One region of the Arthrobacter sp. PL16 genome, then DNA from elsewhere that is predicted to be linked to it. Evidence: riboswitches for the same ligand, from Rfam matches in the RefSeq annotation. Region 1 holds a riboswitch; each other region holds the start of a gene.
What was found. A riboswitch is a leader RNA that binds a small molecule or an ion and turns the genes downstream of it on or off. The one in region 1 is predicted to bind cyclic di-AMP.

Region 1 (9,719 bases):
AGTGTCGGGTGCCCTGGCCGCATCGCGATGCCGTCGATGATCATCTCGGCGCCCAGCTCCATGAGGGCCCGGCGGATGTGGTCCGCGGACGAGCTACCGGTTCCGCCGGTGGTGATCAGCACGTCGCCCGAGGCCCTCACCAGCGAGAACTCATCCGTGGCCTCGGCGCTGATAGCCGCCACGACGTCGTCGAGGTCGTCCTTCGCGCGGCCGGCGACGTCGACATGCCCGCCCAGCATCGCCACGAAGCCGGGCAGCTGCGGCCCGAAGGTGTCGCGGACCTGGCCCGCGTGGGGCAGCCCGTGGTCGATGACCTCGTCACCGGTCATGAGCAGGGACACGCGCGGCGCCCTGAGGACCGCGAGGGTGTCGTGTCCGCACACCGCGGCGAGCGCGATCTGCGCCGGATTCAGGACGACGCCGGCGGGTACCGCCTCGGAGCCTTCCTCGGCCTCCTCCCCCGCGGGCCGGACATGCTCGTGCAGCGACGGCTCGTCGGGGCGTGCGGACTCGTTGCGGTCCAGGACGTTCCCGCGGATCGCGCCATGCTCGGTCCTGAGGATGCCGACCGCGTTCTGAGGGACGACACCGCCCGTGAGGATGAAGGTCGCCTCTCCCGGGGCGAGTGACACCTCCCCGGAATCGGAGTGCGGGGATGGCCTTCCCCGGGGGTGCTCCTCCGGCTCGGCGTGACTCACGAGTGTCCAGGGCGCCTCCCCGTTCACAGCCCAGCCATCCATTGCCGATGATGCGTAATGCGGAATGGACTGCAGGGCGTGGATCGGTTCGGCGAGGGTCTGACCGAGGCCGTCCGCGAGGTTGACGGTCTGGAACGGCAGTGGTCTACCGGCACCGTGCGCGAGGGCCCGGGCGGTCTTCCAGTCGACGTTGCGCGCCGCGGTTGCCTCGCTCATTCGGAACCGCCGTCCGTCGCTGCTTCCGCGCACAGGGCATCGGCCACCGCCATGGCGGACCGCATGGCCACCTGTTCCTCCGCCTGACCGCTACCGACGGCCAGGCCGGCAGCGTATCCGACGACGAACGTCGTCAGCGGTGCCGCCGGACGCACCACGCCGTGGGCGGCCTTGCCGGCCAACCCGAGGACGGCATCGATATCGACCTCCGCCCCGTCGATCTCGAAGGCGGCAAGCAGCTTCCCGGTCCAGTCCTGCAGCAATTTCTGACGGTCGTCCATGGGCCCTCCGGGCGTTCTAGGGGACGTCGATGCCCAGCGCTCGCGCGTCATTCCAGGTGTCGACGTCGTGCGTCGTGCCCGGTGGAACCGGGACCGGTCTGGTCCTCACAGTAGCAAGGAGGCTGCGCATCGATAGATTGTCCGCGGTCCCGCCGGCGAGGACGGCGTCGATGCCTGACGTCAGGTCCGCGGTCCGGTACAGCGCGGCCAGCGGCTGGTCCCGGCCGTCGTCGACCGCTACCAGCGAAAATGAGTCGTCGGCGGCTGCCTCCGCGAGCAGGATGTCGAGCAGGCCACCGACACGGGGCATGTCGCAGGCGACAACAGCGCACCAGGGTGCCCGGGGGCCTTCGAAGCTCAGAAAGCCGGCGACGAGGGCGGCCGCAGGCCCCGCGAACGCGGGCTCCTCCCGCACGAACGTCGGGGACCCGACCAGGGCCGGCGTCGTTCCCGCACCCGGATCCGGACCGACGACGACCACCCGGCCGGCACCCGCGAGGGCGGAGCATGTCCGCTCGAGAAGGGTCTGCCCGTCGAGGATCAGTCCCGCCTTCGGGACGCCGCCCAGGCGGGAGGACCGGCCACCTGCGAGGACGACGGCGTCGAACCGGAGGGCGTTCGCCGTCATGCAGCGGTTTCCGCGAGGAACTCGGACCACTGGGGTGCGGGCTTCTCCAGTTCCCTGATCTGCCATTGGGGTCCACGCGGGGGAAGGGGGACGATCCGCAGGCTCCAGCCAAGGCTGCCCAGCGTCTTGTCACCCTTGGCGTTGTTGCACTTGAGGCAGCACGCCACGAGGTTCTCCCAGGTGTCCTTCCCTCCACGGGATCTCGGCGTGACGTGGTCGATGGTCGAGGCGGTCTTGCCGCAGTAGGCGCACAGATGATTGTCCCGGCGGAGGACGCCACGTCTCGTGGCTGTCACGTCGTGCCGGTACGGGACCTTCACGTACCGGTTGAGCAGGATCACCGAGGGCCTGCCCAGAATCTCCGTCGGTCCCACGATCGGCTCCTCGTCCTCGGCGACGACGCTCGCCTTCCCGGTAAGGACAAGTACCAGCGCCCGGCGGAACGTGACGACCGCCAGTGGTTCATACCCTGCATTCAGAACAAGAGTGCGCATACAACTTGCCTCTTTGCTGACCTGTTCCCCGCAACCGGTTGCCATCCCGGGGTTCGGGAGAAGTGCTTCGGATTGACACTGCAAGGGTAATCCGGAGACCGGGCGCGGGCTAATCGCCGCTATCGACCGGTTGACGTGCCGCGAGGGGTTGCTTCTGCTACCCCTTAACGGAAGAAGGACCGGCGCAGGGCGGCGGTCCTTCTTCCGACACGGTGTGTCCTGATCAGCCGCCGACGCGGATGTAGACGCCGCCCGAGCCGAGCTCGGCCGGTGCGATCGCCGTCGTATTGCCGTTGAACCCACCGTGAACGGCCTGGCCACCACCGATGTAGACCGCGATGTGGGCCACGCCCGCCCCGCCGTCCGCGTAGTAGATGAGGTCGCCCGGGACGGCTTCCCCGGCGCTGACGGTGCGGCCGAGGGACATGTAACCGGCCGGCCAGCCGTGGAAGTTGATGCCTGCTGCGGCAAGGGAGTTGCTGACCAGCCGCGTGCAGTCCTGCATAACCCCGAGCTGGCCCTTGGCTGCTGCGGCGATCTTGGCGGCCACTCCGGAGGAGGCGACCGGTGCGGGCGCCGGGGCACGTGCCGCAGCCGGTGCGGGCGCAGGAGCCGCGACAGTGACGGGAGCCGCAGCAGCGGCCGGCGCGGCGGGTTGGGCTGCAACCACGACCGGAGCCGCGGCAACAGCGACCGGAGCCGCTTCGACGACGGGGGCCGGTGCTGCCGGCGCCTCGACCACAGGGGCCTCGACCACAGGGGCCTTCTCGACGACGACCGGCTTGGCGTTGACCTTGACCGGCGTCTTGTTGAAGGAAAGCACCGTCGAGCTGGAGGCGACGACGGCCGGGCGGGCCGTTGTCACGGAAACGTTCGAGGTGGCGACCTCGCGCTGCGGCTGGAGATCCGCCGCATTGGCTGCGACGCCGCTGGTCAGGACGAGACCGGAGGCCGCGGCGATGACGGCGGCCTGGCGGCCCATCCCGCCTGCGTTGGTGGTGACTGCTTTGGCGAGGGCCGAGAAGCTGGCAGTGGTTTGCGCTTCTCCTCGGTGGCGGGCGATCGTGGCGCGTGAGGACATGAGGGAGTTCTCCGTGTGTGGGGTTCTAGCGGACGCGGACGAAGCTGGCGCCGGAAAGGGTGTGTGGGGTTCTAGCGGACGCGGACGAAGCTGGCGCCGGAAAGGTCTGACAGGCTGTGGAGGCCGGTGTTCATGCCGTTGAGGCCACCGCTGATGACCTGGCCGTTGCCGACGTAGATCGCGACGTGGCCGCCGGTGATGACGAGGTCGCCCGCTGCGGGCGTTCCGACGACATCGCCGAACTGGAAGAACTGGCCGGGAGCGAGATCGCCCACGGACTTGCCGACGGAGCGCAGAGCGGTCTCGACCATCGCGGTGCAGTCCTGGGCGACGCCGATCTGGGCGTAGGCAGAGGCAACCAGACCGGCACCGACACCCGACGACTGGACGGGAGCCGGCTGCTCGACAGGAGCGGCAGGGACTGCGGCAACCGGTGCTGCAGCGGGCGCAACAGGCACTGCGGCGGGAACCACGGTGACGGGAGCGGCGGCCGGAGCAGCGGCCACGACGGGAGCCGCAGCGACGGGAGCGGCTACGACGGGAGCAGCGGCTACGACGGCGACAGGCTCGGGAGCCTCGACCACAGGAGCGGGAGCTTCCTCGACGACCTCGGGAGCAGGAGTGACCTCGACGGCCACGCGCTCGAAGGAGACCTTCGCGTTGGCGGGAACCGTGATCTCCGCGGCTACGACGCGGTCGACGGTCAGTGCCGCAGAGGACTGCACCTCACGCTCGGGGGCGGTGACGCCGTGGGCAGGAAGGCCCGCGGTGAGGACGAGCCCGGAAGCGGCGACGATCACGGCTGCCTGGCGGCCGACCGATCCTGCATTCGACGTGACTGCGATGGACAGGGTGGTCAGCGGACTGACGGTCTTGGGCGCGCGATGGCGGCCCAGCGAAGAGCTGGTGGACACGTTGGATTGCCTCTCCCAACGCCTGCGAGGTGAGCTGTCGGATTCGGATGGGAGTCACCCGGCCACTGGTTGAACAGCGACTTAACCCCAAGGATCTCTTGTCAGAGATCCACAAATTGGTTCCCCCGCCTCTGCCATGCGATGGTGCGAACGGACCTCCGGCAATGGCAGAGCTAGGCGATTTGCAGGAGGGTGCCGGATCTAGAGCGAATTTGGCACGAGATGTAGGCTACCTGAGAAAGCTTCATATGTCACGTTCCGATCACGGAACGATATGTTTCTGGTGACGGTGGCTAGGTGGGGTATGGCTCAGCAGGCTGGAAATAGCTGGTGCGGACCTGCGGGATCGTCGCGTGACACTGTTTCCGGCGTAACGGTCGTGGCGTGGTCAGGCGACGGAGACGAAGACATGCGATGCGACCTCGGGCGGCAGCTCGAGGGCCCCCTCGACGCCTGGGACACGCACGGACACGTAGCCGCCTACGGATTCCAGGGCCAGCTGGGCACCCGGGCGCAATCCGCCCTCGTCGAGCTGCGTCAGGAGCTCCGGATCCACCTGGATCGGCTCGGCCAACCGAAGGAGCGTGACCTGATTCTCGGGTGAGTATGTGTCCATGGCGGACAGCAGGGTCACCACACCATCGGTGAACAGCTTCGACTGGACGCCGCCGATCGCCTCGAGTCCGGGGATGGGATTACCGTAGGGCGATTCGGACGGCTTCCCGAGGAGTTCATAGAGGCGGCGCTCCACGCGCTCGCTCATCACGTGCTCCCAACGACAGGCCTCGTCGTGCACGTAGGCCCAGTCGAGGCCGATGACATCGCTCAGCAGTCGCTCCGCGAGGCGGTGCTTCCGCATGACGCCGGTGGCGCGGCGCCGGCCCAGTTCCGTCAGCTCCAGGTGCCGGTCACCGGAGACGACGACGAGGCCGTCGCGTTCCATGCGCCCGATGGTCTGGGAGACGGTGGGGCCGGAGTGGCGCAGACGCTCGGCGATGCGCGCCCTGAGAGCTACGATGTTCTCCTCCTCGAGCTCAAGGATGGTCCGCAGGTACATCTCGGTCGTATCGATGAGGTCCGTCATCCGGGTCAGCTCCTTGGTGCGGTGCGGGTGCGCGGCTGGACTGCCTCACGCCGGTGGGTGCCACGGCCGCCACAGCCGGTTCCGCCCCACGCCTCCCAAGGTTAACCCATGCGGCAACAGGCCCGGCAATCAACCTGGGCGCGACGACGGCCGTCCGGGAACGCCGATCGGGGGTGTTCACAAATGGAGGCCCCCGGGCCTCTGGGGCACAATGATGGCGATACCCGCCGCCGAACAGCTGGAGCACCCATGAGCGAAACCCCCCGTGTCCCCCACCACCTCCTGCCCGCGGACGGCCGCTTCGGCGCCGGTCCGTCCAAGGTACGCAGTGGCCAGATCGATGCGCTCGTGTCCGCCGGCCAGTCGTTGCTGGGAACGTCCCACCGTCAGGCGCCGGTCCGCTCCCTGGTGGGCCGCCTCCGGGAGGGCCTGTCGTCGTTCTTCGGCGCACCGGAGGGTTACGAGATCGTTCTCGGTGTCGGCGGTTCGACGGCGTTCTGGGACGTCGCGACCTTCGGACTGGTGGACAGGAAGGCGCAGCACCTCTCCTTCGGGGAGTTCGGTTCCAAGTTCGCGTCCGCGACCACCAAGGCCCCCTTCCTCGAAACGTCGAGCGTCATCACCTCCGAGCCCGGCACGCGCCCGGACCCGGTCGCGGAAGCGGGGATCGACACCTACGCCTGGCCGCAGAACGAGACGTCCACCGGCGTCGCCGCTCCGGTTCGGCGGGTCGACGGCGCCGATGAAGGAGCACTGGTTATCGTCGATGCCACGTCCGCCGCCGGTGGCCTGGACGTCGATGTGTCCCAGGCGGACGTCTACTACTTCGCCCCGCAGAAGAATTTCGCTTCCGACGGCGGCCTGTGGCTGGGGCTCTTCTCCCCCGCTGCGATCGAGCGTGCTGCCCGGATCGCGGCCGGAGGCCGGTGGATCCCGGATTTCCTGAACCTGCAGACGGCCATCGATAATTCGCGGCTCAACCAGACCTACAACACGCCGTCGCTGTCCACGCTGGTGACCCTCGACGCGCAGGTCGAGTGGCTCAACGCCCAGGGCGGCCTGCCCTTCGCTGCAGCCCGTACCGCCGATTCGGCCGGACGTCTCTACGGCTGGGCCGAGGCATCCCCCGTCGCGAGCCCTTATGTAGTGCGTACGGAGGACCGCTCGAACGTCATCGTCACGGTGGACTTCGACGACTCCGTGGACGCCGCGCGCATCGCCGCGATCCTCCGCGCCAACGGGATCGTCGACGTCGAGCCCTACCGGAAACTCGGCCGCAATCAGCTGCGCGTCGCCACCTTCGTGGCGATCGAACCCGATGACGTGTCGGCGCTCATCGCCTGCATCGACTACGTGGTCGAGAACCTGCTCTAGGACTCCCGATGGGGGGCACGAAGTACTACGGCGATGTGTCCGCCGCTCCCGGTTCGTGATCCAGCCGGAGGCGGCGGGGCGCGGAGCGGTCGTAGCGGAGCCGGACCTCGTGGTACTTCCAGGCCCAGAAGATGCCGACTGCTGCGGCGACAAGGCCCGACGCCGCAGCGACACCGAGGCTCCATCGGGGACCGAACGTGTCGGACACCCAGCCGACCACCGGCGCTCCGAGGGGCGTGCCGCCGAGGAAGATGGCGAAGTAGAGCGCCATGACCCGGCCGCGCATGACGGGGTCCGTCGTCGTCTGGACGTAGGCGTTGGCACTGGTCATCAGTGTCAGCGCGCACAGTCCGACGGGCACCAGTGCCAGCCCGAACAGCCACAGGTTGGGCGCCAGGGCGGCCAGCAGGCAGGCGACCCCGAACGCCGCGGACGCCCCGAAGATGAAGCGCAGCCGCGGCCTCTCCCGTCGGGCGGACAGGAGTGCGCCCGCGAGGGAGCCGACCGCCATCACCGACGAGAGGATCCCGAAGACCCGGGCATCCTGGCCGAACTCGGTACGGGCCATGGACGCGATGAACACGGCGAAGTTCAGTCCGAACGTCCCGACGATGAAGATCGCGAGCAGGACGATCATCAGGTCGGGCCGGTGGCGGACATAGCTGAATCCCGCGCGGATGCGCCCCTTGCCCGGCGCCTGCCGCGGCTGCCTGTTGAGTTCCGACGTGCGGAGCGCCAGCAGTACGTACACCATCGCGCCGAACGTCAGCGCGTTGATCATGAACACCCAGCCCGGACCGACCGCCGCAGTGAGGAGCCCGGCGACAGCGGGACCGATCAGCCGGGCGCCGTTGAAGGAGGCGCTGTTGAGGGCGACGGCATTGGGAAGGTTCTCATCGCGCACCAGCTCCGAGACGAAGGCCTGCCGGGCCGGGGAATCGAAGGCGGAGACCACGCCGAGGGCCAGGGCGAAGGCGTAGACATGCCAGAGGACCGCGACGTCGAGGAGCACCATCAGCCCGAGCCCCGCGCCGAGGAGCGCCATGGCGATCTGCGTCATGGCGAGGAGCTTGCGCCGGTCCACCGTGTCGGCGATGAGCCCTGCCCACGGAGAGATCACGAGCTGTGGGCCGAGTTGGAGTGCCATCACGATGCCGAGGGCGGACGCGTTCTGCGGCGTCAGGATGTCGTACACCAACCAGTCCTGGGCGGTCCGCTGCATCCAGGTGCCGATATTGGATATCGAGGCTCCGATGAACCAGAGCCTGTAGTTGTGGATGCCGAGCGATCGGAAGGTACTCAAGCGGTCCCGTCCTCGTCTCGGCGCCACGGACAGGTCACTCGGAGTCGGGGTGTTCCGGAGCGTTGTCCGCCGACTCGCCCGGGACCACCGCGTCGGTGTAGGCACCGTCACTGTCTGCACCCTCGGTGTCGGTACTATCCAGGGCCTCGACCGGTGCGGGGCCGCCATCCTGCGATCCGCCGACCTGCGGCACGCCGTCGTCGGACTCGGAATCCTCCGGGCGCACGCGCTGGGACCACGGCAGCCATTCGGGGGCCACCAGGGAAGCCGCGGACGGAAGCAGGCCGACCTCGCATACAGTCACGTCCTTGCTCCGTGCCACGCGGGCCACACTCGCATACCACTGCCAGCCTCCGTAGCCGGGCAGGAAAGCCTCGAACCGGTGTGTGACGAGGCGTTCGCCCTCGATCACGGCGGACACGTGGCGGCCAATCTGGGACTCGGGTGCGACCTCGAGGACAGCGCTGCGGGCGCGCTCGACGGCGGCTTCGAGCACGGCATCCGACTTGGGGATACGGCGGGAGGCGCGGGGCTTCCTCGGCGCCTCGGTCGTCGTCGGCGCGACGGCGTCCCCCTCGGCGGGCGTCGCAGCGTCGTCGGTCGGGACGGCGCCGGCGGCGGTCCCCAGATTGGTCGAGGTCATGATGGAAGCCTACGCGTCGAGGTCGTCTGCAACCGCGCGCAGGACCGCCGCCACTTTCGTCCCGTGCCCCTTCTCCGGGTAGCGTCCCTTGCGGAGGTCATTGGACACGGCGTCGAGCAGCTTGATGAGGTCCTCGGTGATGACGGCCATGTCGTCCGCACTCTTGCGCGTGGCCTTGACCACGGACGGCGCCTGCTCGAGGATGCGTGCGGACAGGGCCTGAGGCCCACGGCGACCGTCAGCGACACCGAACTCGAGCTTGGTGCCGATCTTCACCTCGCTGACACCTGTGGGCAGCGCCGAGGAATGGAGAAACACTTCCTTGCCGTCGTCCGTGGCCACGAAACCGAAGCCCTTGTCCACGTCGAACCACTTGACCTTGCCGATGGGCACGTCGTCTACCTCTTCTTAGCTGACCGGGCGGCGTTCGCCTGCGGTGGTGGTCCCGGGTCCGTGGCATCGCCTGGTGTCGAGGCGGACCACCTCCGCCGGGGAAGTCTGTACCGCCTAGGATATAGCTTTCCCGGCGGCTCCCGGGTCGTGGTTCTTGTAGTCTTGGACGGCTATGCTCCCAGACGAATCGGCCTCCGACTCCCCCGCCCGCGACCCCCGGGATCCGCTGGCGCCCGACCTGACCGAGCCCGCCGGCCGCGGTCGGCACGTCCTCACGGTGCTCGCCGTCGTCTTCGCAGCCATCGGGCTGGTGTCACTCGCCGCCATCCTCGCGACGGCGTTCCTCCAGGGGACGGTATGGCCCGGATTCGTGCTCGCGTCCTACTTCTGCCTCCCCATCGCGTTCCTGCTCATGGCCGCCCTGGTCGTCTGGTCGGTCCTCGCCCGGCGCAGGTCCTGAAGCCCCCGGCCTTTCCACCGGTCATCGCCCGGCCCGCGTCGGCGATCTGTGGCTGCCGATCTGTCAGAGGTGACGGGTAGCCTTGATGTGATGTCCGCAATCCGAGCACTGGCCGAGCAGTTGGCCCACCGGAGCGATGACGACCTGCGC
Region 2 (9,719 bases), on a different contig from region 1:
ACGCGCAGTCATCGGCCTCCTGATCGGCGTGGCCTTCGGTATGTCGGGTGCGGTGTTCCAGACCATGCTGCGGAATCCGCTGGCCAGTCCGGACATCATCGGTATCAGCTACGGCGCGAGTGCCTCGGCCGTGGCGGCGATCGTCCTCTTCGGAGCCGCGGGCACCGCGGTGTCGTTGTCGGCGCTCATCGGAGCCGTGGTGGTGGCCGCGGCGATCTACCTCATCTCGCGTCGCGGGGGAGTGGCAGGGTACCGGCTCATCCTGGTGGGCATAGGTTTCGCGGCGGTCATGCACGCCCTGGTCAGCTTCCTCATCACCCGTACCGACCTCCGCACCGCCTCGGAGGCCGTCCTCTGGCTGAACGGCTCGCTCAACTCGAGCAACTGGGACCGCGCCACCGTGCTCGTCGCCGCCCTCGTCGTCCTGCTGCCCGCGGCCGTCATCCTGTCGCGCAGCCTGCAGGGCCTCGAACTGGGCGACGACGCCGCAGCGGGGCTCGGGGTCCGGGTCGAGGCGTCGCGGCTGGGACTCCTGTTCACCGGCGTCGCCCTTGCTGCCTTCGCGACGGCCGCCGCGGGCCCCGTCGCGTCCATCGCCTTCCTGTCAGGACCCATCGCCCGGCGCCTGCTCGACCACCGGCCCTCGCTCGGCATGGCGGGGCTGGTCGGTGCGGTGATCGTGCTCGGCGCGGACTTCGCTGCGGCGAACGTCCTGCCGGGGACCTCGCTGCCCGTCGGCGTCGTGACGGGCGCACTCGGCGCACCATTCCTGCTGTGGCTGCTCGCCACCGCCAACCGCAGAGGCCAGGGAGGCTGAAATGGGTCCACGCAAGGATCCGACGGCGGCGAACACGCTGTCTGCCGAGGGGCTGACACTCGCCTATGACGAGCGGACGGTCGTGGACGGACTCACCGTCGAGCTGCCCGCGGGCAAGGTGACCGTCATCGTCGGCGCGAACGCGTGCGGGAAGTCGACCCTGCTCCGTGGTCTGGCCCGGCTGCTCAAGCCCGTGGACGGCACAGTGGTGCTGAACGGCTCCGACATCCACTCACAGTCCACGAAGGCCGTCGCCCGAGTCCTCGGCCTGCTCCCGCAGACGCCCGTGGCCCCGGACGGCATCAGCGTCGCGGATCTGGTGGGCCGCGGCCGCTACCCGCACCAGGGCTGGTTCCGCCAGTGGACACCGGAGGACGACGACGCCGTCGCGACGGCACTCGAGGCAACCGACACGCTGGGCCTCGCCGACCGCAACGTCGACGAACTCAGCGGCGGGCAGCGCCAACGCGTCTGGATCGCCATGGCACTCGCGCAGCAGACCGGCATCCTGCTCCTCGACGAGCCGACCACCTTCCTCGACGTGACGCACCAGGTCGAGGTGCTCGACCTCATCACGGACCTGAACCGGCGCTCGGGCACCACCGTGGTGATGGTGCTGCACGACCTCAACCTGGCCGCGCGGTACGCGGACCACCTGATCGCCATGCGCGACGGTCGGATCGTGGCACAGGGGCCACCGTCGGCGGTCGTGACCGAGGAGACGGTCTCCGGAGTCTTCAACCTCGAGTGCCGCGTCATCGAGGACCCCGTGTCCCGTACACCGATGGTTGTTCCCATCGGCAGGCACCACGGGCCGGGGACCGCCATGCCTTCCCCGACCTCCCCCACCGCTGCGGCGGTGCGGGGCTACCGACCCAATCCGCAGGACACGGTTCCTGCACGAGTGGAGGCAGCATCATGACCGACGTGACAGAGCGGACCGCGAGGCGGACCGCCGCCGATACCGAGCCGATGGTGCTTGCGTTCGACGTCGTCGTCACCGCCGTCCAGGACCTCACGGCGACCTTCCGCCGCATCACCTTCGGGGGAGCCTGCCTCGAATCGTTCGGCGTCGCAGGGGACACCCTGGACCTCCGGATCAAGATCGTCATCCCGTCCCCGGGTCACGACTGCCCGGACATCGCCGGCATCATGAGCGGCGGCCCAGGCTCGAGCTGGTACCAGGCGTGGCTCGGCATGGACGCCGAGGAACGCGGTTCCATGCGCACCTACACCGTGCGCGAGTTCCGGTGCGGTGGTGCGAACCCGGAGATCGACGTCGACTTCGTGATGCACCTGGACGGCGACGGCCGCGGCGGGCCTGCGGCGGAGTGGGCTGCTGCAGTCCGGCCAGGTGACCGCGTCTGCATCATCGGCCCCAACTCGTCGGCGGCGCAATGCACGACGGCGGGCGCCTACGGTGGCATCGAGTGGAGCCCGGGCCTCGCGCAGCACGTCCTCCTGGCGGGAGACGAGACGGCCGTGCCCGCGATCAGCGCCATCCTCGAGGCGCTTCCCGAGGACATCAGCGGACGGGCGTTCCTCGAGGTGCCCCACGAGCGGGATATCCAGCGGATCGCGACGCGATCATCGGTGGCCATCACCTGGCTGACGCGGAGTGGCCGCTCGCACGGCGAGCTGCTCGAGGCCGCGGTCCGCGACGCCGTCCGCGTACCGGGCTGGGTCTCGCTCTCGGGATCGGGGGCCGCGAGTGGCGGCAGCGAACCGGAGGATGTCGACATCGACCGGACCATCCTGTGGGAGACGCCCCAGCGCCTCGAGACGGCCATCGTGGAGTCGACGGTCAACCCGGGGCGCCTTGCCGGCACCCAACCCTTCTACGCCTGGATCGCGGGAGAAGCAGCCGTAGTGCGCGGACTGCGCCGGTACCTGGTGCGCGACGTCGGTGTCGACCGGAAGCAGGTTGCCTTCATGGGCTATTGGCGCAAGGGCCGGGCCGAGCTCGCCTGATGGGGGACGGAGAACCTGGCGCAGGTTTTCCCATGCCTTTCCGCAGGTTCCCGATGACGGAAGAGATTATGGCACGGATCATCCACAGTTGGGATAACGGAATTGTTACATCGTGTTCCGTGGCCTAGGGTTTGAGCAGTCGAAGCTCGTTTCTTGAACCAGGTCCGCACGCTTAACCCTGTCAGCGGACCGCCTGAACAATCTGTGACAGGGGTGGAGGATCCACATTCCGGCGGTGCGAGCCGCCTCGGGGTGAAGCCCTCACGCATTGCTTATCAGCACGGTCTTCCTGCGGTCTGCCGCAGTTCGGCCGCGCCGAGGGGGCCGAGTCAACTCTTGCTCGAATCCGACAGCTAACTTCGCGGGCGTCCTCAGAGAGGTAAGCAGTTGACCCAGACGGTTACGTCGGGGCGCCGTCGAGCGTCCGAAGATCGCGCTCACCAGCAGCACCCGCTGCCACACCGCCCTGCCCACGCATCGGCGATCCACGCCCCTTCGGCCCCCTCCGCCTCGGTCCAGACCCTCCTGCCGAGCCGCCGATCACTCCGCGAGCGGGAGCTTCCCTCCTTCGTCGAGCACTCCTGTGCGGAGATCACATCAGCGTCCGCTGCTGCCCGGTCGAAGGACGGAGCCGTGTCACCGACTCCGCCGTCCCTGACGCGCCGTGAGCTACGCGAGCAGGAGAAGGCCGCGAGCGGCGAGGCGGCACCCGGTGCGCGCCGATCCGCGCCGGCCCGCCGGGCAGGACGCGTCCCCAAGCCGTTCGAGCGGTTGCGCGAGAACGCGGCGACCGGCGGGATGGTGCTCGCCTCCGCCGGACTGCTGATGGGAGCGGTGGTCCCCGCGGCGTCGACCGCTGCCCCTGAGTTGGTCGTCGGGCCACCCACCCACACCCGTGCCTCCGCGATCGCGCCGGCGGTGACCGCTCCCGCTGGAGCGACGGTCGCGTTCGGCCTCGAGAGCGCTGGGCCGGCGGCCGAGGGCATCGCACCGGGCATTGCCACCGCCAGGGCTCTTTCTGCCTCCCTTGAACCCGCAGCGCAGGAGCGCAAGGCCTTCGGCGTTCCTGTAGACAGCCCGGTCGTCGCGTCCACCTTCGGGTACCGCGTCAACCCGATGGGCGGGCCCGATTCGGAGCTGCACACCGGGCAGGACTACGCCAGCGCCTGCGGCACCCCGGTCAAGGCCGCCGACCCGGGTACGGTCACCGATTCCGGCTGGCACGCGTACGGGGGTGGCCAGCGCATCGTTATCGACCACGGCGACGGCCTCAAGACCACGTACAACCACCTGAGCGCCCTCGAGGTGCCGGTCGGCGCGGCGGTGCAGCGCGGCGATCTCCTCGGCGCCGTCGGCAGCACGGGCAACTCCACCGGTTGCCACCTGCACTTCGAGGTCCTGGTCAATGACGAGAAGGTCGACCCGCAGCCTTGGCTGTAGCGCGCGCCTCGCCCTACAGCAGCAGGCCGGACCAGCGGGCACCCGGGCGCCCGCTGGTCCGGCACCCGCGCTGCCGGGATTCGCGCGCTTCCTAGGGCAGGGGCTCGCTCACGACGGCCGGATCCTTGTAGCCGAGAGGCATCCGGAGCCGCAGTGAATCAGGCTTCACCTCGAAGGCCATGTGCCTCGCCTTCCCGAGCGGATCGCCGTCGAGCTGGACCTCCAGCGGCTCCCGCGAGGTGACCTCAGCAGTGCGGCACTGGAAGTACTCGAGGGAGGGGTCCTTGCTCGAGCCCCTGCCCTTGACGAACAGCTTGCCGGCCACGGCGAGCCAGCCGAGCTTGCCCTTGGGTGCCACGGTCATGAGATCCATCAGGCCGTCGTCGATCCTGGCGCCCGGGAAGATCTCGAGGCCACCCATGATCTTGCCGCAGTTCCCGCCCATGACACTGCGGAGCCTGCGCTCGAAGGGCTTGCCGCCGTCCACCGAGATGGTGGTACGGGCGGGCCGGCCCGGCAGGTTCCTGATGCCGGCGTCGACGTAGGCCAGCCAGCCCACCTTGTCCTTCAGGTCGTCGCGGGTGTCGGACATGATGGCCGCGTCGTAGCCGAGGCCGGCCATGACGAGGAAGACGTGTGCATCCTGCGCGCGGTCCACGGTCACGTGCACGACGTCGATGCTGCGCTCCGTGCCACGGAAGGCGGCTTCGACGGCGGCGTCCGGATCGTCGACGGCGATATCGAGGTTGCGTGCAAGCAGGTTCCCGGTGCCCAGCGGGACGAGGGCCATCATGGTGCCGCTCCCGGCGAGCTCCTCGGCGACGCACCGCACCGTGCCGTCCCCGCCGGCGGCGATCACCAGGTCCGCTCCCGCATCCAGCGCCTGGCGGGCCTGGCCGTGACCGGGATCGTCCTCCGTGGTCTCGATGACCAGGGGTTCGTCCCAACCGTCCTCCGCGGAGATGCGCCGGACGGCGCCCTCCACGTCGATGGTGGTGACCTTGATCGGATTGATGATGAGGGCGGCTCGACGGCCGCCCGAACCGGCCTCGGAGCCCTGATCGATGGTCGCCTCGGGAGTAGCGTCGGTCGGCATGATGTCCTTCGTGCGTGATGTCAACGGGTGGCCTCGACGAGCTTATCCCGCTGCCCTCCGCGCCGAGGGTAATCTTTGGACGTGACCAACACCTCGCGCTACGTGGCCCTCGGCGATTCCTTCACGGAAGGGGTTGGCGACTGGGACCCGGCGTCACCCAACGGCGTCCGTGGCTGGGCGGACCGCGTGGCAGAGCAGCTCATCCTGGCCGATCCGTCCTGGTTCTATGCCAACCTGGCCATCCGCGGCAAGAAGATGCGCCAGATCCTCGGGGAGCAGATCGACGCCGCTCTGGCGCTCCAGCCGACGCTCGTCACGATCTACGCCGGCGCCAATGACATCCTGAGGCCGCGCGTCGACATCGATGCCCTGATGGCCGAGTACGACGACGGCGTGGGCCGCCTTCGCGAGGCGGGCACCGACGTCGTGCTGTTCACGGGGTTCGATGCCTCGGGGTCCGCCGTTTTCGGCAAGACCCGGGGGCGCACGGCCGTCTACAACGAGTGGGTGCGCGAGATCGCCGACACGCGAGGCGCCACGATCGTCGACTACTGGCGCCTGCGCGAGTTCCAGGACTGGGGCTACTGGGATGTCGACCGCATGCACATGTCTACCGCCGGTCACACGCTCATGGCCGCCCGCGTGCTCGAGGCGCTGAAGGCATCGCATCGGATCGACCTGCCCGAGCTCGAGGCCCGGCCCGCGCTGAAGCGCGCGGAGCAGCTCCGAGCGGACGCGCAGTGGGCGCGGGAGTACCTGACGCCATGGGTCGGACGGCGCCTCCGTGGGGCCTCCTCGGGCGATGACCTCCTGCCCAAATATCCGACGCCGGTCCACCCGCACTGGGCATCGATCACGGCCTGAGGGCGGCCCGGAGCATTCACCGGAACGCCCTGCAACCCCTGCAGGGCGGCGTGGGAGCCCGCAGCCGGCCTTGGAGCCGATGTGCCAGAATGACCAGATGGCGGCGCACTGGCTCACACCCGACGAGCGGCGGGCGTGGCTGGCACTCTATGCGCTGACGTCGCTCCTCCCCTCGAGCCTCGATGCCCATCTGTTCCGGGAAGCGCGTATCACCCTTTTCGACTACCACGTCCTCGCGATGCTCTCCGAGTCCGAGGACACGAGCCTCCCCATGAGTGAACTGGCGGGACGTTCGGCGGCGTCGCTCTCGAGGCTCAGCCACGTGGTCAAGAAGCTGGAGGCGCGAGGCTGGGTCCTCCGGCTGCCGTCCTCCTCCGACGGACGGGTGACCACCGCGACGCTGACCCCCGCAGGACTCGGGATGCTCACGGATCTCGCCGTATCGCACGTCGCCCAGGTCCGCTCCACCGTGTTCGACGCCCTCGACCGGCAGGACGTCGCCGACCTCGAGCGGGTGGGGCGCAAGATACTCCGGGGAATGGACAGTGCGCACTGGATCCTCTCCGACGGCGAGGCCGCCGCGGAAGCAGCGGTGGCCGGCGGTTCCACGGAGCCCCCTCTGGGTGATGCCGCGGATGCCGGGGGAGCAGAGGACGGCTCCGCCACGGGTCGGAATGGCGGATCCGCCCAACCGCAGCTTCGCGGCAGCGGCCAGTAGGCCGCCAGCGGTGCGCCGAGACCCCAGGACAGGACAGCAGATGGACCAGCAGGTACAGTTCCGGCACCAGCCCCGCGTCCTCGCGATCGTGCTGGCGGGCGGCGCCGGGGGACGGCTCGGGGTCCTGACGGACCACCGCGCCAAACCGGCGATGCCGCTGGGTGGCAGCTTCCGGCTCATCGACATCCCCCTGTCCAACCTGCACCACAGCGGCATCTCCGACGTGTGGATCATGGAGCAGTACCAGCCGAAGACCATCAATGATCACCTCCGGAACGGCAGGCCCTGGGACCTCGACCGCACGCGGGGCGGCCTGCTCGTCCTGCCTCCCTTCAGCGGGCACGAGGGGGAGGGGTTCGCCGAGGGCAACGCGGACGGACTGCTGCGGCAGTCGGCGTTCATCCGCGACTTCGCGCCCGACCTCGTCCTGGTGCTCAGCTCGGACCACCTGTACCGCCTCGACTACCGCGACGTCGTCGACACCCACCTCCGGGCGGGCGCCTCCCTCACCATGGTCACCGTCGATTTCGATGGCGATGCCTCCCAGCACGGCTTGGTGTCGGTCGACGACGACGGCGGCGTGACCGATTTCGCCTACAAGCCGGAGGAGCCGCGGACGAGCATCGTGGCAGCGGAGATCTTCCTCTACTCGACGGCGGCGCTGCTCGATGCACTCGACCACCTGAGCGGGAAGAACGACGGCCTCGGGGACTACGGACACCACCTGGTACCGCACTTCGTGGAGCAGCACGCGGTCGTCGAGCACCGGCTCCAGGGTTACTGGCGGGACCTCGGGACGCCGGCCAACTATCTCCGGGCGCACCTCGACCTCGTGGAGGGCAAGGGCCTCGACCTCGGAGCAGCGGACTGGCCGATCCTCACCGAGCCGCCGCAGCTGGTACCGGCGTTCGTCGGGGACGGCGCCGTGATCGTGACCTCGCTGATCTCGCCGGGGGCCGCCGTGCATGGCACCGTCCGCAGGAGCGTGATCGGGTCGGGGGCCTCCGTCGCAGCCGGGGCGGTCGTGGAGGACTCGGTGCTGCTGGGCGGAGTGCGGGTCGAGGAAGGGGCGGTCGTGAAGTGGGCGATCGTCGATTCGGACGCCGTCGTGTCCGGGGAGCGCATCGGCGCCGGTCCGGACACGCCCGCCGTCGTGGACCGCCACGGCAGGACGAGCGACTGATCCGTTTTGGTCAAGCCAGATCCTGTCGGTAGTATGGTAAGGCGTTTGGCTACGGCGGGTGCCGCCCTGTTCCCTGGACAGGATGGGATTTGCCCGGCTACCCGTGACTACCTAGAATTTAAGGCTGTGCCGGCCGCAAGGCCGTGCGCCGCCTAATCTTCACCGTCTTCCCCGCGGCGAGGCACTCTGGCAGGTTCTCACCCTGCCGGGTCAACCTCCGGAAAGCTGCAGTAATAGCGGTGTCATTACTGGTGGCGGGACGCTCAACAAGTGATTCCGTCACGTTCATCTAATCTGGAGGAGAGTTATGGCAGCCCACTGCCAAGTGACCGGAGCCGAGCCCGGCTTTGGACACAGCATTTCGCACTCGCACCGCCGCAACAAGCGCCGGTTCGACCCCAACATTCAGAAGAAGCGCTACTACGTGCCTTCCCTGCGCCGCAATGTGACGCTGCAGGTCTCCGTCCGCGGCATCAAGACGATCGACGTCCGCGGCATCGAGGCAGTCGTTGCATCGATCCTCGCGAGGGGTGTGAAGCTCTAATGGCAAAGGACAAGGACGTACGTCCGATCATCAAGCTGAAGTCCACCGCCGGGACGGGCTACACCTACGTGACGCGCAAGAACCGTCGTAACGACCCGGACCGCATGGTCCTGATGAAGTACGACCCCAAGATCCGCAAGCACGTCGAATTCCGAGAGGAGCGCTAACCATGGCCAAGAAGTCAAAGATTGCTCGTAACGAGCAGCGCAAGGTCATCGTCGAGCGCTACGCGGCCAAGCGCCTCGAGCTTAAGAAGACCCTCGTCGACGAGAACGCCACCGACGAAGCACGCGAAGCGGCACGCCTCGGCCTGCAGAAGCTTCCCCGCAACGCTTCACCGGTGCGCCTGCGCAACCGCGACCAGATCGATGGTCGTCCCCGTGGAACCATCCAGAAGTTCGGTATCTCTCGCATCCGGTTCCGCGACATGGCCCACCGTGGCGAACTGCCCGGCGTGACCAAGTCGAGCTGGTAGCAGCCGCCGGGGTATCATGCCCTTGCAGTACCTCCATCCGCTTCGAGCGGTGACACCGGGAAGCCGGCAACCTCCGGGTTGCCGGCTTCCTGCGTTTCGACGACGACGGCGGTCGGCCGAGGCGTAAAACACCCCTGGAAACGGCGGGTTTATGCTGAAAAGCCGCGTAAACACGCGGAAGAGGGCGCCCAAGCTGATAGGTTTTCGGACAGAGGCTTTTCGAATACCGTGAAAAGCTCGTTCCGAAGAGTGACGTCCAGGAGGACCTAAATTGGCTAAAAACCGTAGTGAACTTGTTGCCGAGGTAGCGGCGAAGGCCGACACCAGCCAGGCCGCCGTCAATGGCGTCCTCGACGCCCTGTTTGACGTCTTCGCCGAGTCCATCGCCAAGGATGAGAAGATCACCATTCCCGGATGGCTCGCCGTCGAGCGCACCAGCCGTGCAGCACGCACCGGCCGCAATCCCCAGACCGGTGAGACCATCCAGATCGCCGCGGGCCACAGCGTCAAGCTGACCGCAGGCTCGAAGCTGAAGGCTTCCGCCAAGTAATTCGCAGGAACATTCCGCATGACGGGAGGGTCGCTGCCATGACGGCGGCGGCCCTTCGTCA
Region 3 (9,719 bases), on a different contig from region 1:
TACAGGGACAACCCTGATCTGTCCGAAGGGGAGTTGGCCAAGCGCCGTTCCGCCGTCGTGAGTACCAGGGCGCTCGCGGGCGTCGCCCGGACCCTCGACCTCGGCAGCTTCGTCCTGCTGGGCCAGGGTGAAAAGCTCACCAACGGGCGCGACAAGGCCTCGATCCTCGCGGACACCATGGAAGCCGTCATCGGCGCCACCTATCTGAGCCACGGTATCGAGACCGCGCGTGTGATGGTCATGCGCCTCATCGGGCCGCTGCTGCGCGATTCCGCCGTCCTCGGCGAGGGCACCGACTGGAAGACGCGCATCCAGGAGACTGCCGCTGCCCGGCGATTGGGCCTGATCGACTACCAGGTCGACGGCTCCGGTCCCGACCATGCGCGCAGCTTCACCGCGCGTCTCGTGATCGGGGGAGTGGATTACGGCTCCGGCAGCGGGCACTCCAAGAAGGAAGCCGAGCAGGCTGCAGCGGCGGCCTCCTGGAAGCTGCTGTCCGACGGCTCCGCGCATCTCGATCACGAGGCCCCGGCCGGGTCGCGTAGCGACGGCTCCTGAGTGCCTGAACTGCCCGAGGTGGAGGTGGTATGGCGCGGCCTGGCCCGCTGGGTCACCGGTCGAATCATCGAGGGCGTGGAGGTGATCGACCCGCGATCCCTGCGCCGTCACGTTCCCGGCGTCGAGGACTTCAGGGGCAGGGTGACCGGAGCACGGGTGACGGATGTCGTGCGACGCGGGAAATTTCTCTGGCTCACGCTCGAGGACCGCGACCACCGCGCCGACGCTCCGCAGGTGGCCCTGATGGCCCACCTCGGTATGAGCGGTCAACTGCTCATCGAGGAGGCCGACGCTCCGCGGGAGAAGCACCTGAAGGTGCGCCTGAGCCTCTCGGCCGCCAGAGGCGAGGACGGCAGCGCGCCGCTCCCTGCCGACCTGCGTTTCGTCGATCAGCGGATTTTCGGGGGGATGTTCGTCGCGGACCTGGAACCGACGGTGGATGGGCAGCCGGGTGGGACGGGTGCCAGTGCGCTGCCACTCATTCCGCACCAGGCCGCACACATAGCACGCGACCCCCTCGACCCGGCCTTCTCCGTGGAGGACTTCCACCATCGGCTGCGCGCCCGAAGGACCGGCCTCAAGCGCGCGCTCCTCGATCAGGGACTCATCTCGGGCATCGGCAACATCTACGCGGACGAGGCTCTCTGGGCGGCCCGCTTCCACTACGCCCGTCCCACCGACACCATGCGGCGCCCGGACACGCTGCGGATCGTCGAGGCGGCCACGAGCGTCATGGCGCGGGCGCTGGCCGCGGGCGGGACGAGCTTCGACTCGCTCTACGTCAACGTCAACGGCGCATCCGGCTACTTCGCACGCGACCTCGAGGCCTACGGGCGCTCGGGCCTGCCCTGCCGGCGGTGCGCTGCGGAAGGCCGGCACACGCTCCTGCGCAGGGAGTCCTTCATGAACAGATCCTCCTGTCTGTGTCCCTACTGCCAGCCCAGGCCGCGCAACGCAAGACCCTAGTCCGTGGGTCGAGCAGCGGAACAGTGCCGCTCCGTAACCCAAATGTGACAAGAGTTCGACCAACGCGTACCGTTGATCCCGCGCTCATTCCACCACGGAGGGGCGCCCTTCCTCACTCTGCCTAACCCTGTCGATGAGGACGGACCGTTCGCTACACATTTCGACAGGGGCGGGGGAACCGAAAGTGGACTCGCTTACGAGTCCTAGGGGTAAAGACGCGCGTAGACCAGCCCGGGGGCGTTGGTCTGCGAGGAACGTGTCCGGATGTCCCATCCGAACCCGACAGCTAACTTCGCCGGCATTGGGAAAGGCAGCAGCATGTCCAGGAAGAGCAATATCGCGCGCCACAGGGCAGTCCCTACGCGCATCAACCCCATCATCACAGCGTCACGCGCGGTCACCGCGAGTGCGTCGGTCGCAGGCAAGCCTGCCGCCGTCGTCGTAGCCGCTTCGGGCATCATGCTCGGTGCAGCGCTTCCCGCCAGCGCAGCAGGCGAGATCAGCGTCCAGTCCGCCGGCACCCAGCAGGCAGCGGTCACCACGTCCGCAGCCGGCACCTACACGGTCCAGGCCGGTGACACGCTGGGCAGCATCTCAGCCGCCCACGGTGTCAGCCTCGAGGCGGTCTTCGCCTCGAACGGTCTCGGGTACGGCTCGGTCATCTACCCCGGCCAGTCCATCTCGCTCGGTGGTTCGGCAGCACCCCAGCAGTACTCCACCCAGTCGGCATCCATCGCCGCAGTTCCGGCCGCTGCTGCTGCAGTGTCGGTTGCGGCTCCTGCAGCGCCGGTCGCGGCGCAGCCCGCCATCAGCTTCCAGTCCGCGTCGGTCGCACCGGCCGGTGGTATCGCCGCAACGGCAATGCAGGGTGAGGGTTCGGGCTACGTCTACGGCGGCACGGCGCGCGGCGCCTGGGACTGCTCGGGCTTCGTCCAGTGGGCCTATGCGCAGAACGGCATCAACCTTCCGCGCACCACGTGGTCGCAGTTCGCGGCGCTGCGTCCTACCAGCAACCCGCAGCCGGGTGACCTCGTGAGCCAGAACGGCGGAAGCCACGTGGGTATCTACCTCGGCAACGGCCAGATGATCAGTGCGCTCAACCCCTCGCAGGGTACGCAGGTGCACTCGGTCGGCGTCATGGCGGTCGACGGGTACTACACCCGCTAGCAGGCGGTCGCCGGCCCCGCGGAAGGTATGCGGGGGCGGTGGCGCTCGAGAGTGATAGAAGAAGGACGGGATGCCTGGCATCCCGTCCTTCTTCGTGCAGGTGGCGCCGCGCTGTTCCGTGACGAATGCGTCGGACCCTCAGCGGCGGTAGTACGTCCCGAGCCGTTCGAAGCCCTCGTCGACGGATATCGTGGGCTGCCAATCGAGTACGGCCCGGGTACGGCGCTGGTCGAACCAGTGGGCGGTGGAGAGCTGTTCGGCCAGGAACCGGGTCATCGGGGGTTCATCCGATCGCCCGAGGGCGAGCCAGGCACGCTCGATGATGGCGCCCGCGCCCCGCGCCACAGCTCCCGGTACGGACCATTCCGGAGGGGTGACGCCCCCGGCACGGCAGATTCCGGCGAGCAGTTCTGCCACAGGGCGGGGCTCCCCGTTCGTGACGACGAGGGACAGGCCCCGCGCCTGGTCCATCCTCCGCAGGCAGGCGACGATCGCCGACGCTGCGTTGTCGACGTAGGTCGTGTCGATCAGGGCGGTGCCGCCGTCGAGCAGTGGGAGGCGTTTGCTTCGCGCGCGGTCGAGGACGCGTTCCACGAGCTGGGTGTCGCCCGGGCCCCAGACGATGTGGGGCCGCACCGCGGCCACCCGGAACGAAGCCGAGCAACGATCGAGGGCCAGCAGCTCGGCTGACGCCTTCGTGCGGGCGTAGTGGCCCCGTGCGTGATCAGGATCCGCGCGGCCGGCAGGAGCGCCCACGAGCGAGGTCCCGCCGTGAGCCACGGACGGTGAGGAGACGTGGACGACGTCGGGGGCTCCGGCACGTTCTGCCGCCCGGAGCAGCCGATCCGTACCCTGGACATTGATGCGGTCGAACTCGGCGGCGTGCCCGGTGAAGGACACCTTCGCTGCGAGGTGGATCACCGCGGTGCACCCGCGGACGGCCTCCTCGACGGCGTCGTCGTCCTCTATCGATCCGAGAACGTCCTCTGCTCCGCCGACACCCGAGGGCCTTCGCTGGAAGCACCGCACCGCCTCACCTTGGCCGAGGAGGTGCTCTGCGACTGCGCGGCCGAGCATGCCGCTCGCCCCGGTGACGAGGACCGTCACAGGGATCCGGCCCGCCCACCCGAGAGGAAGCGGGCGCTCCAGGCAGCGACGCGCGCGCGGTCGATCTTCGCGTTGTGGCGGATGTCCACCGGCAGCGCCGCTACCTCGATGACGGCCGACACCTCGACGCCCCGCTGCCGGGCGACGGCGCGGGCTGCTGCGGCCAGTGGTGCGGAAGCGAGCTGCGGCCGTCGTCCTGCCGATGCGGTCTCGACGACTGCGACGACGGCCTGGGTACCCGCGGGCCCGACGCCGACGACGGCGGCGAGGCGAACGGCGTCGAGGGTTTCCAGTGCCTGCTCGAGTCCGACAGGTGTCACGATCCCGGCGGGCGACGTGACGACGTGACCCAGACGGCCCTCGACCCATAGCCTGCCATCGGCGTCGAAGTGTCCGACGTCGCCCGTGCGGTGCCAGGGACGGGTGTGGGCGGAGTCCTGCTGTGTCTTCCACAGGCGGAAGTAGCGGTCCTTCACATGGGGCGCGTCGACGAGGATCTCTCCGGTCACGCCGGGCGTCGTGGTCGGCGGCCCGACCGCCTCGCCGTCGCGGGAGTCATCGCGGGGGCCGCCGCGCAGGCCGCCGTCCGGACCGCCGTCATGATCACTGTCGGACGTGCTGTGTCCCTCGAAGGCCCCGAGCGGACTGATGGCCACCCGGGCGCCGTGGACCGGCAACCCGACGCACACGCCGTTGCCGGCGCCGTCGAGCCCGGCGTCAGCGGCTGCTGCAGCGCGCCGGATCCCATCGAGGTCGATATCGGCGACCAGGAGCGATTCCGTCATGCCGTACGGCGTGTGGAGTGCTGCGGCGGGGACCAGCTCCTGCACGGCTTCCAGGAGGGGAACCGGGATCGGTGCGCCCGCCGAGAGCATCAGCGCGATCGGCCCGAGAGCTGTCCTGCCATCGGCTGAGAGATCCGACGAGGTGGCCAGGACGTTCCGGAGGGCCGCCGGTGAGGCGAAGACGACGTTCGCGCTGATCGCTGCGGCTGCGTCGGCCAACGCCTGCGCCGTCAGCGTCCGGGGTGCGGTGACGTCCATGTCCGGTGTCACGGACGTGGCTCCCAGTGCGGGGCCGAGGAGGGCGAAGGGAGCGAAACCGGCGACGAGTGAACTGCCAGGGCCCAGACCGAGTGTCGACTCGACGGCATCCCGCATCGCGGAGAGCTGGCGGTTGGTGTACACCACGCCCTTGGCAGGGCCGGTCGAGCCGGACGTGAAGAGAATAGCGGCATCGGCATCGGCATCGGATCGTTCAGGTGTCGCGTCGGCGGGACGGGCGGCACGCAGGTCGTTCAGGGATGCGTCCACGCGCAGTGCTCGTCGCCGTACCGCGGACAGGGGAGCGGCGCTGATCCTTCGCCCGGGCCAGTCGAAGGCCCGTGCGGCGATGAGGGCGCGTTCGATGCCGATGACGACATCGGGCGCCGAACCCCTGACGGCACGGCTCAATCCACGTGTGCCGAGGCCGGCGTCGGCGACGACGATGATCGCGCCGATCCGCAGGCACGCGTAGATGAGGACCGTGAGGTCCACTCCGGGCGGGACGAGGAGGCTCACCCTGCTGCCCGGTCCGTAGCCCAGCGAGGCCAGGCCGGCGGCGACAGCGGCGACGTCGTCGTCGAGTTCCCGCCAGGACAGCACGCGTGGTGGTCCGGTGGGCTTCATCTCGGCGACGGCCGTGGTCTCGCCGTCGGGGCCGGTGGCAAGCTCGTGGATCCGCCGGCCGAGCGGCCTGTAGGGGGTAGCTTCTCCGGTCGCGGCGCCACCGGAAAGGGCGTTCTCGTCCGCGGCAGCATTCGTCGCCGTGCCACCCGTCCTGTCGTCGACGGCAGGACGGAGGCCGGGCGCGGTGTTCCCGACCGACCGGGCTTCCAGCCACTCCATTGCCGTGGACGCGGTGTCGGCGTCCTCCTGGACGAGGTGGCCCGCCCGTTCGAAGCGGTGGATATCCGCATGGGGCAACCGCTGCGCAAGATCCTCGAGGTACGGGTCGGAGAAGATGGGATCATGCGGACCCCACATCATCAGGACGGGGACGTCGATGCTGCGGATACCCTCCGCCGTTCCGGTCAGGGCGGTGTAGCTCGGGTGGGAGGGATCGGCAGGTATGTCGGAGACGAAATTCGCGATGCCCTGACGGTCCGCCACTCTGCGGTAGGGAGCCCGGAAGGCCTTGCGGACGTCACGCTCCAGCGCCGGCCGGGCAAGGGCGAGCGTTACGTCGAGGAACGCGGTGGTGGCCCGGGTACCCATATGGTGCACGCCGGGGGCCAGCGCGAGCCTGAGCGGCGCCGGGATCCGGCGGGTCGGGTCCTGATGGATGGCGGTATTGGTCAGGACGACGCCCGCGAGTCCCTGGCGATTGCGGTGGGCGTAGCCGAGGCTGATGACGCCGCCCCAGTCATGGCCGACGGTCACGAGGGGCCCACTGAGGCCGACGGCGCCGACGAAGTCCTCGAGGTCGGCGATGCGGTGCGCCAGCCGGCGGAAGACACCCGTCCTCCCGGAGTAGCCCATGTCGAGCTGGTCCACGGCGATCACGCGCCAGCCTTCCGCCAGACCGGCTGCGAGGTAGGTCCGCCAGAGGTAGGACCAGGTCGGATTCCCATGGACACAGAGGAGAGTGCCCTTCACGGCCGAGCCATCGGTGCCTACGCCGTTGTCGAGGTAATGCCAGCGGTGACGTGTTCCCGGGGCATCGGCGCCGCTGGTCGAGGGCACGTCGACGTACATCGACCACGAGGGATCGATGCCGGGGAGTGCTACCACGCAATCTCCATCATCGACGTGTTGAGGCCCGAACCCACGCCGAGGCACAGCACGCGGTCGCCCGGATTGAGCGACTGGGATTCCTGCGCCAGCGTCATCGGCAGCGATGCCGGGCCCACATTGCCCCAGTGCGGGAATGTGATGGGGACTCGCTCGCGCTCGAGATCCACCGCCTTGATGATGGCGTTGGTGTAGGAGTTGGACACCTGGTGCGTCACGTAGCGATCCATCGCGTCCCACTTCCAGCCATCCGACTGCGCCTCGTGCCACGCGGTGACCACGAGTTCCAGGCCGCCGTCGAGCAGGCCCTTCGTGTCCGTATACATACCGTCGACCCCGCCCACGCACAGTTCATGATGCTGGGTGCCCGCGCGGGACACTCCGCCGAGGATGCGGTGGGATCCGGGGTGGAGGTCTGCCGGACCGATGACGGCGGCGGCCGCGCCGGACCCGAGGGTGAGGGTCGCGAACTCGCTGAGGAAGTCCTCCCGCGTGGACTCCTCGCGGTTGAGGCGCTTGAAGGTGGCCTCCTGCGTCTTCTGGGCGTCTTCGCCGGCAACGATCAGGGCGTACTTGATCTGACCCGAGTCGATCATGTTCGCGGCGAGGGTCATCCCGTTGACGAAACCGAGGCATGCGTTCGCCAGGTCGAAATTCATGGCGGAGGAGGGAAGTCCGAGGGAGTGGTGGATCTTGACGGCGACGGACGGCTCGAGATTGCGCCGGGTCACCGAGGTGTTGATGAGCAGACCGACGTCGCTCGGCTCGATCCCGGCCTCCGCCATTGCTTTGGCGCCGGCCTCGATCGCGGCGTCGTCGAAGTCGGAGCCCGGGGACCACCATCGACGCTCCGTGACTCCTGCCACGCGCTCGAGGAGCCGCTTGGAGAGCCGGAGCCTCTTGAGACTGGGTGCCAGCCGTTCGTCGAACTCTGCGGAAGTGACGACTACCGGCGCCTCCACACTCGTGACGGCAAGCAGGGCCGTGTTGTCATGTCGAAACGTCGCGTTACCGGTCAAATTTCCTGCCTCGTCAACTGGTCAGCGCCGGTGTACGGCCGTGAGGTACCCACGAATGGATCGGCCTGGACGCCTTTGAATACTGCTGGAACTTTTGTAAGCCTACTTGTTATTGCGCGGGCGGGTCACTCGGATTAATAGGGCCCAGCAGTCTTGTCCGCCGCCCGATACCCCGCACGGTCGGTGCGTTCCAGTAGATTGGGGAAGTCCTACCCCACCTGGAGATCCTGACACTGTGCATCTGAAGAGTCTAACCGTGCGAGGGTTCAAGTCTTTCGCCTCGGCGACCACCTTCGACTTCGAGCCGGGCGTCACAGCCGTCGTCGGGCCCAACGGTTCCGGCAAGTCCAATGTGGTGGACGCGCTGGCCTGGGTGATGGGGGAGCAGGGCGCGAAGACCCTGCGCGGCGGCAGGATGGAGGACGTCATCTTCGCCGGCACGTCGGGCCGGGCTCCGCTGGGACGGGCCCAGGTTTCCCTGACCATCGACAACGCCGACGGCGCACTCCCCATCGAGTACTCCGAGGTGACCATCTCGCGGACGCTGTTCCGCGCGGGCGGCTCCGAGTACGCGATCAACGGCAAGAACTGCCGTCTCCTCGACATCCAGGAACTGCTCTCCGACTCCGGGCTCGGCCGCGAGATGCACGTCATCGTCGGCCAGGGCCAGCTCGACAAGGTGCTGCATGCCACACCCGAGGATCGACGCGGCTTCATCGAGGAGGCTGCCGGGATTCTCAAGCACCGCCGGCGCCGCGAGAAGACCGTGCGCAAGCTGGACGCCATGCAGGCGAACCTCGCGCGGCTCTCCGACCTGACCGGTGAGCTGCGACGCCAGCTGACGCCTCTGGGGAAACAGGCGGAGGTGGCAAGGCGGGCCCAGCAGGTCCAGTTCGCCGTCCGTGACGCGCGGTCCCGCCTCCTTGCGGATGAGCTGGTCCACCTCCGATCCGGCTTCGAGCGGGACGTCGCTGCCGAGGCGGCCCTCCAGGCACGCCGAGAGGAGGTGGAGCGGCAGCTCGGATCGGGACGGCAGCGGCAGGCGGCCCTCGAACAGGCTGCTGCTGCCGCCGTTCCCGCCCTTAACCGTGCCCGGGAGACCTGGTACGCCCTGTCGAGTGTGCGGGAGAAGCTCGGTGCGCTGGCCGCACGGGCGGAGGACCGCAGCCACCTGCTGGGACAGGGCGGGGTCGAATCGGATCAGACCCGGAACCCGGATCACCTCGACCGGCAGGCCGAACGCGTGCGGATCGAGGTCTCGGACCTCGAGGGGGAGGTGCAGACGCTTCGACGCGTCCTCGAGGAATCGCTCGTGGTCCGGCGTGCAGCCGAGGATGCTTCCGCCGCGGAGGATGTCCGCCTGGCTCGGCTCCTCAGGGCGGCGGCCGATCGCCGGGAGGGTGACGCCCGGCTCGCCGGGACGGTGGGCGCGGCCCGCTCGCGTGTCGAGTCCGCAGTCGCCGAGCTCGGACGGCTCCGGGCCTCCATCACTGCAGCCGAAGAACGACGGCGCGCCGCCGAGCGTGACTTCGCGGCGCTCGAAGGACAGGTCGCCGGTCACGAGGAGGGCGAGGAGGGCCTCGACGCCGAATACGAGGAGGCTTCCACCCTCCTCGCGTCCGTCACGGTCGACCTCGACGCGCTCGTCGAGCAGGAAAGGACCGCAGAGACGGAACGCGGCGCGCTCGCGGCCCGGCTCGAGGCACAGCGCGAGGGGCTTCGGCAGCGCGATGGCTCCGGCGCACTCCTGGCCGCCGGCCTCGACGGCGTGTCCAGACCGCTCGCCGAACTCCTGCAGGTGGCCCCTGGCTTCGAGAAGGCCGTCGTCGCGGCACTGTCGGGTGCGGCAGACGCCGTCGCCGTGGACAGCGTCGTTGCGGCGGTGCAGGCCCTCGAGCTCATGAAGCACGACGACGCCGGCCAGGTGTCGCTCGTCGTCGCACCCGGTTCTGCGGACATCGAACCTGCTGCCGTCAAGGTGCCCGGAGCCCCGACGGCGCCGGCTGCTGACGGCGGCATCCCCGCGATCGATCTCGTGGCCATGCCGGTCGAGCTCGATGCAGCCATCGGGAACCTGCTGCAGGGCGTCGTCGTCGTCCGGGACCTCGGGAGGGCGCGTGCCGTCGTC

Region 2: linked by a shared signal. The riboswitch ahead of RCH21_RS04470 (M23 family metallopeptidase) and the one ahead of RCH21_RS15615 (hypothetical protein) in region 1 are both predicted to bind cyclic di-AMP.
Region 3: linked by a shared signal. The riboswitch ahead of RCH21_RS02375 (C40 family peptidase) and the one ahead of RCH21_RS15615 (hypothetical protein) in region 1 are both predicted to bind cyclic di-AMP.

Annotation. Positions count from the first base shown of each region.
Region 1 is NZ_JAXCIC010000010.1:29,821-39,539, forward strand. It holds gene RCH21_RS15590 (molybdopterin molybdotransferase MoeA) at 1-914, opposite strand, end outside; gene RCH21_RS15595 (DUF6457 domain-containing protein) at 911-1,195, opposite strand; gene mobA (molybdenum cofactor guanylyltransferase) at 1,212-1,823, opposite strand; gene RCH21_RS15605 (HNH endonuclease) at 1,820-2,317, opposite strand; gene RCH21_RS15610 (NlpC/P60 family protein) at 2,541-3,398, opposite strand; gene RCH21_RS15615 (hypothetical protein) at 3,470-4,312, opposite strand; cyclic di-AMP (ydaO/yuaA leader) riboswitch at 4,318-4,486, opposite strand; gene RCH21_RS15620 (metal-dependent transcriptional regulator) at 4,701-5,396, opposite strand; gene serC (phosphoserine transaminase) at 5,646-6,770, shown strand; gene RCH21_RS15630 (MFS transporter) at 6,796-8,073, opposite strand; gene RCH21_RS15635 (DUF3027 domain-containing protein) at 8,108-8,716, opposite strand; gene RCH21_RS15640 (cold-shock protein) at 8,726-9,109, opposite strand; gene RCH21_RS15645 (hypothetical protein) at 9,282-9,569, shown strand; gene RCH21_RS15650 (helicase-associated domain-containing protein) at 9,660-9,719, shown strand, end outside.
Region 2 is NZ_JAXCIC010000002.1:161,442-171,160, forward strand. It holds gene RCH21_RS04455 (FecCD family ABC transporter permease) at 1-817, shown strand, start outside; gene RCH21_RS04460 (ABC transporter ATP-binding protein) at 819-1,739, shown strand; gene RCH21_RS04465 (siderophore-interacting protein) at 1,736-2,788, shown strand; cyclic di-AMP (ydaO/yuaA leader) riboswitch at 2,969-3,172, shown strand; gene RCH21_RS04470 (M23 family metallopeptidase) at 3,176-4,228, shown strand; gene RCH21_RS04475 (diacylglycerol/lipid kinase family protein) at 4,320-5,324, opposite strand; gene RCH21_RS04480 (SGNH/GDSL hydrolase family protein) at 5,406-6,188, shown strand; gene RCH21_RS04485 (MarR family winged helix-turn-helix transcriptional regulator) at 6,286-6,906, shown strand; gene RCH21_RS04490 (glucose-1-phosphate adenylyltransferase family protein) at 6,947-8,089, shown strand; gene rpmB (50S ribosomal protein L28) at 8,397-8,633, shown strand; gene rpmG (50S ribosomal protein L33) at 8,633-8,800, shown strand; gene rpsN (30S ribosomal protein S14) at 8,803-9,108, shown strand; gene RCH21_RS04510 (HU family DNA-binding protein) at 9,380-9,658, shown strand.
Region 3 is NZ_JAXCIC010000001.1:520,709-530,427, forward strand. It holds gene rnc (ribonuclease III) at 1-558, shown strand, start outside; gene mutM (bifunctional DNA-formamidopyrimidine glycosylase/DNA-(apurinic or apyrimidinic site) lyase) at 559-1,524, shown strand; cyclic di-AMP (ydaO/yuaA leader) riboswitch at 1,664-1,840, shown strand; gene RCH21_RS02375 (C40 family peptidase) at 1,843-2,691, shown strand; gene RCH21_RS02380 (NAD-dependent epimerase/dehydratase family protein) at 2,830-3,798, opposite strand; gene RCH21_RS02385 (alpha/beta fold hydrolase) at 3,795-6,536, opposite strand; gene RCH21_RS02390 (3-oxoacyl-ACP synthase III) at 6,566-7,591, opposite strand; gene smc (chromosome segregation protein SMC) at 7,827-9,719, shown strand, end outside.